Linked DNA regions of Plantactinospora sp. BC1. The protein of the gene in region 1 interacts with the protein of each later gene in a pairwise test. Links are inferred from orthologs where the notes say so. Each region holds a gene or a part of one and is shown on either strand. Other genes may lie near its edges.

Region 1 (3,518 bases):
CGACGACAAGATCCTGACCAAGGCGGTCGAGCAGGGCCGCCCGTTCTGGTCGATCGCGTACGCCAACGAGGTGCTGCTCGGCGCCGCCTACCGCAGCCTCAACGTGCTCCCGCCGACGTACGAGCCGAGGGCGACCGGGCACATCCCGGAGATGCACGAGCTGATCAAGAAGTTGCTCGCCGACGGGCACGCCTACGTCGCCGACGACGGTTCCGGAGACGTCTACTTCGACGTCCGGTCGTACCCGGAATACGGCGACCTGTCCGGTCAGCGCCCCGACGCCACCCAGACGCAGATCGCCGAGGAGGTCGTCGAACGGGGCAAGCGGGACGCCAACGACTTCGCGCTCTGGAAGGGTGCCAAGCCGGAGGAGCCGGCGGACGCGGCCTGGCCGTCGCCGTGGGGGCCCGGCCGGCCCGGCTGGCACATCGAGTGCTCGGCGATGTGCTGGCGCTATCTCGGCGCCGAGTTCGACATCCACGGCGGCGGGCTCGACCTGACCTTCCCGCACCACGAGAACGAGCAGGCCCAGTCCCGCGCCGCCGGCCTGCCCTTCGTCCGGTACTGGGTGCACCACGGCCTGCTCAACCTCGGCGAGGCCAAGATGAGCAAGTCGCTGGGGAACGTGGTCGACCTCGACCACGTCGCCTCGATCGGGATCCGCCCGGTGGAGCTGCGCTACTACCTGGTCGCCCCGCACTACCGGTCCCGGATCGACTACTCGGACGAGTCGCTGCGCGAGTCCGCCGTGGCGTACCGCCGGGTGGAAGGCTTCGTGCGGCGGGCCGTGGAACGGGTCGGCGCGGGGGCGCTCGGTGAGCTGCCGGCCGGATTCGGCGCCGCCCTGGACGACGACCTCAACACCTCGGCCGCGGTCGCGGTGCTGCACGACACGGTCCGGGACGGCCAGATCGCGCTGGCCGGCGGGGACGACGCCGGGACCAGGGCCGCGCTCGCCGTGGTCCGTGCCATGCTCGACGTGCTCGGTCTCGACCCCCTCGACGCGGCCTGGCGCAGCGAGGGGCAGGATGGGCAACTGCGGTCCGTGGTCGACGCGCTGGTGGCGCTGGCCCTGGAGCAGCGGGCACAGGCCCGCAGCCGCCGGGACTGGGCCGCCGCCGATTCGGTACGGGACCAGCTCAAGCACGCGGGCGTGGTGGTCGAAGACACCCCGCACGGACCGCGTTGGACGATCGGAGAACAGGACTGATGCCCGGAAATTCGCCACGCAGAGGGCGTCGGGTCAGCGCCAAGAAGGGCGCCACCACGGGCTCCGGAGGCAAGAACCGGGATGCGCTCAAGGGCCGGGGCAAGACGCTGCCCGCCGACGAGCGGCCCTGGCACAAGGCTTACTCCGGCACCGAGCAGTTGCCGCAGCGCACCGCCTGGAAGCAGGCGAAGGAGCGCCGGGCCGCCGCCGAGGAGGGCCGGGCGCCGAAGATCGGCGTACCGGGGAGCAAGGACACCACCTGGGGTGCCGGCGGCGCCGGTACGAAGAAGGGCGGCCGCAAGTCGGTCAGCGCCGGTCGGGGTGCGGCCACCGCCGGGCGTACCGGTGGCAAGCCGGCCCCGCGCCCGGGTCCCCGGGTCGCGCCGGGCCGCCGCTCCGCTCCCGGCCGGGAGGCGGCCGAGCTGCTGGTCGGCCGGAACCCGGTGGTGGAGGCGCTCCGGTCGCAGGTGCCGGCCACCGCGCTCTACGTCGCGCAGGGCATCGACATCGACGACCGGGTCAACGAGGCGGTCCGGACCGCCGCCGACCGGGGCATCGCGATCCTGGAGGTCAGCCGCAACGAGCTGGACCGGATGACCGGCGGGGTGCTGCACCAGGGGATCGGCGTGCAGGTGCCGCCCTTCGCCTACCAGCCCTACGAGGACATGCTCGCGGTGGCGCTCGAGCAGCCCTCCCCGCTGCTGGTCGCGCTCGACGGCATCACCGACCCGCGCAATCTCGGCGCGGTGATCCGTTCGGCGGCCGCCTTCGGCGCGCAGGGTGTCTTCGTACCCGAGCGGCGGGCCGCCGGGATCACCGCGACCGCCTGGCGGACCAGTGCCGGCGCGGCGGCCCGGGTACCGGTCAGCCAGGTCACCAACCTGACCCGGGCGCTCAAGCTCGCCCAGCAGGAGGGGTTCATGGTGGTCGGGCTGGACGCCGACGGCGAGACCGACCTCTACGACCTGGAGGTGGCGGTCGGCCCGCTGGTGGTGGTGGTCGGCTCCGAGGGGCGCGGCCTGTCCCGGCTGGTCGGCGCCACCTGTGACCTGCGGGTCAGCATCCCGATGGTCTCCGAGGTCGAGTCGCTCAACGCCAGCGTCGCCGCGGCGGTCGCCCTCGCCGAGGTCTCCCGGCGCCGCCTCGCCGCCTGACGCTCCGCGTCCCGCCCGGCTCCCCGCGCAGAGTGGCTTCCGTGCGGACCGGGACCGCACGTGCCCGGAAAGAGCGTGATCATCACGCGCGGGGTCGGGCGGGCCGGGGGTGGGGGCCGGGACGTAGCATGCGGGGCCGGGTAATCCCTCGCCCTGCGGAGGAGTCGGGTAATGGCGGGTCAGGACGGAGGGTACGGGCTCGGGGTCGACCTCGGGACCTCGCACACCGTCGCGGTGCTGCGCTGGCCGGACGGCCGGACCAGGCCGCTGCTCTTCGACGGGCAGCCGATCCTGCCGTCCGGCGTCTTCCTCGACGACGCCGGACGGTCACACGTCGGGCGGGACGCCCAGCGACTTGCCCAGGCCGACCCGGCCCGCTACGAGCCGAACCCGAAGCGACGGATCGACGAAGCCGCCGTACTCCTCGGTGACCGCGAGATCGCCACCGTCGACCTGCTGGCCGGCGTACTCGGTGCGGTGGCCGGGGCGGCGGTGGAGGCGGTCGGGTTCCTGCCGCCGGCCGTACTCAGCTATCCGGCCAGTTGGGGAGCCCGCCGCCGGGACACCCTGGCCGCCGCCGTCGCCCGGGCCGGCTGGCCGCCGGTGACGGCCGACACCGACGGGTCGCCCCGGCCGCCCGGCGGCACGCTGCTGGTGCCCGAGCCGGTCGCCGCCGCCCGCTACTTCGCCGACGTGTTGCGCCGGCCGGTGCCGGTCCGGTCCGCGCTGGCGGTCTTCGACTTCGGCGGCGGCACCCTGGACATCGCGGTGGTCCGCAACGAGGGGACCGACGGGAACGGCCGGGCCCGGTTCGTGGTGGTCGGCTCGGGCGGCGTCGCCGACCTCGGCGGGCTCGACCTCGACGCGGCACTGGTCGAGCACCTGGGCGGGGTGATCCGGGCCGCGCACGGGCCGATCTGGGAGCAACTGTGCCGACCGGCCACGGCCAGCCAGTGGCGCGCCCGCCGGCAGTTCTGGGACGACGTACGCGGGGCCAAGGAGATGTTGTCCCGGGCCACGACCGCGCCGGTACCGGTGCCCGGCGTCGAACAGGCGCTGCACCTGACCCGGGACGAGTTGGAGAGCGTGGTCACCCCGCTGCTGCGCAGGGGTGTCTTCGAGGCCGCGTCGGTGATCGCCGGCTGCCGGCTCGG
Region 2 (3,430 bases), 5.0 Mb from region 1 along the record:
GCACCCGGACCCCGCCGAACCGGGTGACGATCTCGTAGTTGATGGTGCCGATCGCCTCGGCCCAGTCGTCGGCGGTCGGTACCCCCGCCGCACCGTCGCCGAAGAGCGTCGCCACGTCGCCGGGGACGACCGGGTCGTCGCCGCAGTCGAGCACGATCTGGTCCATGCAGACCCGGCCGGCAATTCGCCGCCGGGCACCGGCGAGCTGGACCGGGCCGACGTTGGAGGCGTGCCGGGGCACCCCGTCGGCATAGCCCAGCGGCACGACGGCAAGCGTCGTCTCCCGCTCGGTGTGGTACGTGTGCCCGTAGGAGACGCCGGTGCCGGCGGGCACCCGCTTGGTCAACGTCACCCGGGCCTGCGCGGTCATCGCCGGCCGCAGCCCGAACTGCTCGCCGGGGACCGGCGACAGCCCGTACATCGCGATGCCGGGACGGACCAGGTCGAAGTGGGTGTCCGGCCGGGTCAGCGTGGCCGCCGAGTTGGCCAGGTGCCGCAGCCGGGGGCGCAGCCCGGCCCGCTCGGCCAGGGCGAGTCCCTCGGTGAAGACCGCGAGCTGCCGGTCGGTGGTGGCGTGCGTCGGCGCGTCGGCGTAGACCAGGTGACTCCAGAGCCCGACCACCTCGATCAGCCCGTCGGCCTGGGCCTTCGCCGCCGCGTCGAGCAGCTCGGGCCAGTCGTCCAGGGTCGCGCCGCCCCGGGAGAGGCCCGTGTCGATCTTGAGGTGGGCCCGGGCCGGCCGGCCGGCGCGCTCGGCGGCGGCGACCAGTTCGGCGAGCTGGCCCAGGCTGGCGGCGGCCAGGTCGACGTCGGCGGCCACCCCGTCGTGCAGCGGCAGCCCGGGCGCCAACAGCCAGGCCAGCACCGGTGCGGTGATCCCGGCCCGGCGCAGCGTCAACGCCTCGTCCAGGGTGCAGACACCCAGCCAGTCGGCCCCGGCGTCGAGCGCCGCCCCGGCGGCCGGGAGCATGCCGTGGCCGTACGCGTCACCCTTGACCACGGCCATCAGCTCGGCGCTCGTCCCGGACCGCAGTCGGGACACGTTGTCGCGGATCGCGTCAAGATCGACGCGTACCTCGGCCTGCCACATGCGCTCAGCCTACTTGTGGGTAGATCGAAATGGCCCCGGGTGGCGCGACCAGGACACTCCGCCGCTCACCGGGGCAGCCTGGCGATCACCCGGCGCAGCGCGGCGGCCACGTCGGCGGCGACGACCGGCCCGCGCCGGGCGGCCTCCTGCCCGGCCAGCCCGTGCAGGTACGCGGCGGCGGCCGCCGCCCGCTCGGCCGGCACTCCGGCGGCGAGCAGCGAGCCCAGCAACCCGGCCAGCACGTCGCCGGTGCCGGCGGTGGCGAGCGCCGGGGTGCCGGTCGGGTTGGCGAAGGCCTGCCCGTCCGGGGTGGCGACCACCGTCCGGTCGCCCTTGAGCAGCACCACCGCGTTCATCCAGCTGGCCAGTTGCAGCGCGGCGGCGACCCGGTCCCGGGGCGGCTCGCCGCAGAGCCGGGCGTACTCGCGGTCGTGCGGGGTGACCACGATCGGCGCGTCCCGCTCCCGCAGCCGCTCGGCCATCGAGCCGTCGACCAGCAGGGTGAGCGCGTCCGCGTCCAGCACCACCGGCACCGGTGCGGCGAGTACGCAGCGCAGCTCGGTGGCGGCCGCATCGTCGGTGCCGAGCCCGGAGCCGCAGACCCAGGCCTGCACCCGGCCGGCCTCGGTGACCCGGTCGGCGGCGACCACCGAGGGATAGCGGCGCAGCACCTCGGCGCGGGCGCCACCGGCGTACCGGATCATGCCGGTCGGTCCGGCGACCGCGCCGCCGACCGAGAGCACCGCGGCACCCGGGTACGTCGCCGAGCCGGTGGCCAGCCCGACCACGCCCCGGCTGTATTTCTCCTCCTCCGGGCCGAGCCGGGGCCACCAGTCGGACACGTCCGACCACTCGGTGACGCGTACCGCCGGGGTGCCCCGCAGCGACGGGCCGAGCCCGATGTCGACCAGCTCGACCCGCCCGGCCCGGGGTGCGGCCGGGCCGACCACCAGGGCGGACTTGAGGCAGCCGAAGGTGACCGTCAGGTCCGCGGTCACCGTGCTGGGCAGGCCGACGGAGCGCGGCACGTCGCCGGTGTCCACCTCGACGCCGCTCGGCACGTCCACCGCGACCACGGGCGGCCGGTCTCCGGACCGGCCGGTCAGGCCGGGCAGCCCGGCCACCAGCCGGGCGGCCGGCTCGCGCAGCCCGCCCGAGCCGCCGATCCCGACGATCCCGTCCAGCACCAGGTCGGCCCGGTCCGGCAGCCCGTCGACGATCCGCCCACCGGCCGCCCGCAGCGCCGCCAGGCCGCCCTGGTGCACCCGCTCCGGCGCCAGCAGCAGCGCGCTCACCGCCGCACCCCGGCCGGCGAGCCGGGCACCCGCGTAGAGGGTGTCGCCGCCGTTGTCGCCGGAGCCGACCAGCAGCAGCACCCGGGCGCCGTAGACCCCGCCGCCCCGCTCGGCGAGCAAACGGGCGCAGTGCCCGGCCAGCCCGCCGGCAGCCCGCTGCATCAGGGTGCCGGCCGGCAGGGTGGCCATCAGGGCGCGTTCGGCGGCGCGTACGTCCGCCACCCGCCACGCGGCCCTCATCGCTCGGCCACCACCATCGCCGAGGCGATCCCGCCGTCGTGGGACAGCGACAGGTGCCAGCGCTGCACCCCGCGCTCGGTGGCGGCGGCCGCGACCGTGCCGGAGACGGTCAGCCACGGCCGCCCGTCCGGGTCGGAGACCACCTCGCAGTCGTGCCAGTGCAGCCCGGCCGGTGCGCCCAACGCCTTGGCCACCGCCTCCTTGGCGGCGAACCGGGCGGCGAGCGACTCGGCCGAGCGTGGGTTGCCCGACCCGGTGACCCGCTCCGCCCCGGTGAAGAGTCGATCGGCCAGCAGCGGGGTGCGTGCGAGCGCCCGGGCGAACCGATCGACCAGTACGACGTCGATGCCGACTGCGACGATCACCGCCTCACCCTACCGGCGGGCGCGGGAGCGCACGTGACGGTGAACGGCTCACTCCACGGTGACCGACTTGGCCAGGTTGCGCGGCTGGTCGACGTCGTGCCCCCGGGCGGCGGCGATCTCGCAGGCGAGCACCTGCAACGGCACCGTGGTCACCAGCGGGGCCAGCAGGGTCGGGGTGCGCGGTACGTAGATCAGGTGGTCCGCGTACGGCGTCACCGCCTCGTCGCCCGCCTCGGCGATCACGATGGTCCGGGCGCCCCGGGCCCGGATCTCCTGGATGTTGGAGACGATCTTGTCGTGCAGCATGCCCCGCCCGGCCGGGGAGGGCACGATGCAGACCACCGGGGTGCCCTGGTCGATCAGGGCGATCGGGCCGTGCTTCAACTCGCCGGCCGCGAACCCCTCAGCGTGCATGTAGGCGAGTTCCTTGAGCTTGAGCG

The links.
Region 2: the proteins of rlmB (region 1) and C6361_RS32895 interact in binary tests that used the Escherichia coli proteins (3 or more experiments, as listed by UniProt). The link is inferred for Plantactinospora sp. BC1 from one-to-one orthologs.

Annotation. Positions count from the first base shown.
Region 1 is NZ_CP028158.1:2,488,014-2,491,531, forward strand. Bases 288-3,286 are described here. They hold rlmB (23S rRNA (guanosine(2251)-2'-O)-methyltransferase RlmB), read left to right. Parts: upstream 288-1,209; coding sequence 1,210-2,364; downstream 2,365-3,286. Other genes in these bases: cysS (cysteine--tRNA ligase), read left to right, coding at 288-1,210; C6361_RS10530 (Hsp70 family protein), read left to right, coding at 2,536-3,286. Outside these bases: more of cysS, read left to right, coding at 1-287; more of C6361_RS10530, read left to right, coding at 3,287-3,518. UniProt on the Escherichia coli protein: Specifically methylates the ribose of guanosine 2251 in 23S rRNA.
Region 2 is NZ_CP028158.1:7,492,248-7,495,677, reverse strand. What follows is about bases 391-3,301. They hold C6361_RS32895 (NAD(P)H-hydrate dehydratase), read right to left. Parts: upstream 2,626-3,301; coding sequence 1,156-2,625; downstream 391-1,155. Other genes in these bases: glmS (glutamine--fructose-6-phosphate transaminase (isomerizing)), read right to left, coding at 3,039-3,301; C6361_RS32890 (holo-ACP synthase), read right to left, coding at 2,622-2,990; alr (alanine racemase), read right to left, coding at 391-1,090. Outside these bases: more of alr, read right to left, coding at 1-390; more of glmS, read right to left, coding at 3,302-3,430. UniProt on the Escherichia coli protein: Bifunctional enzyme that catalyzes the epimerization of the S- and R-forms of NAD(P)HX and the dehydration of the S-form of NAD(P)HX at the expense of ADP, which is converted to AMP.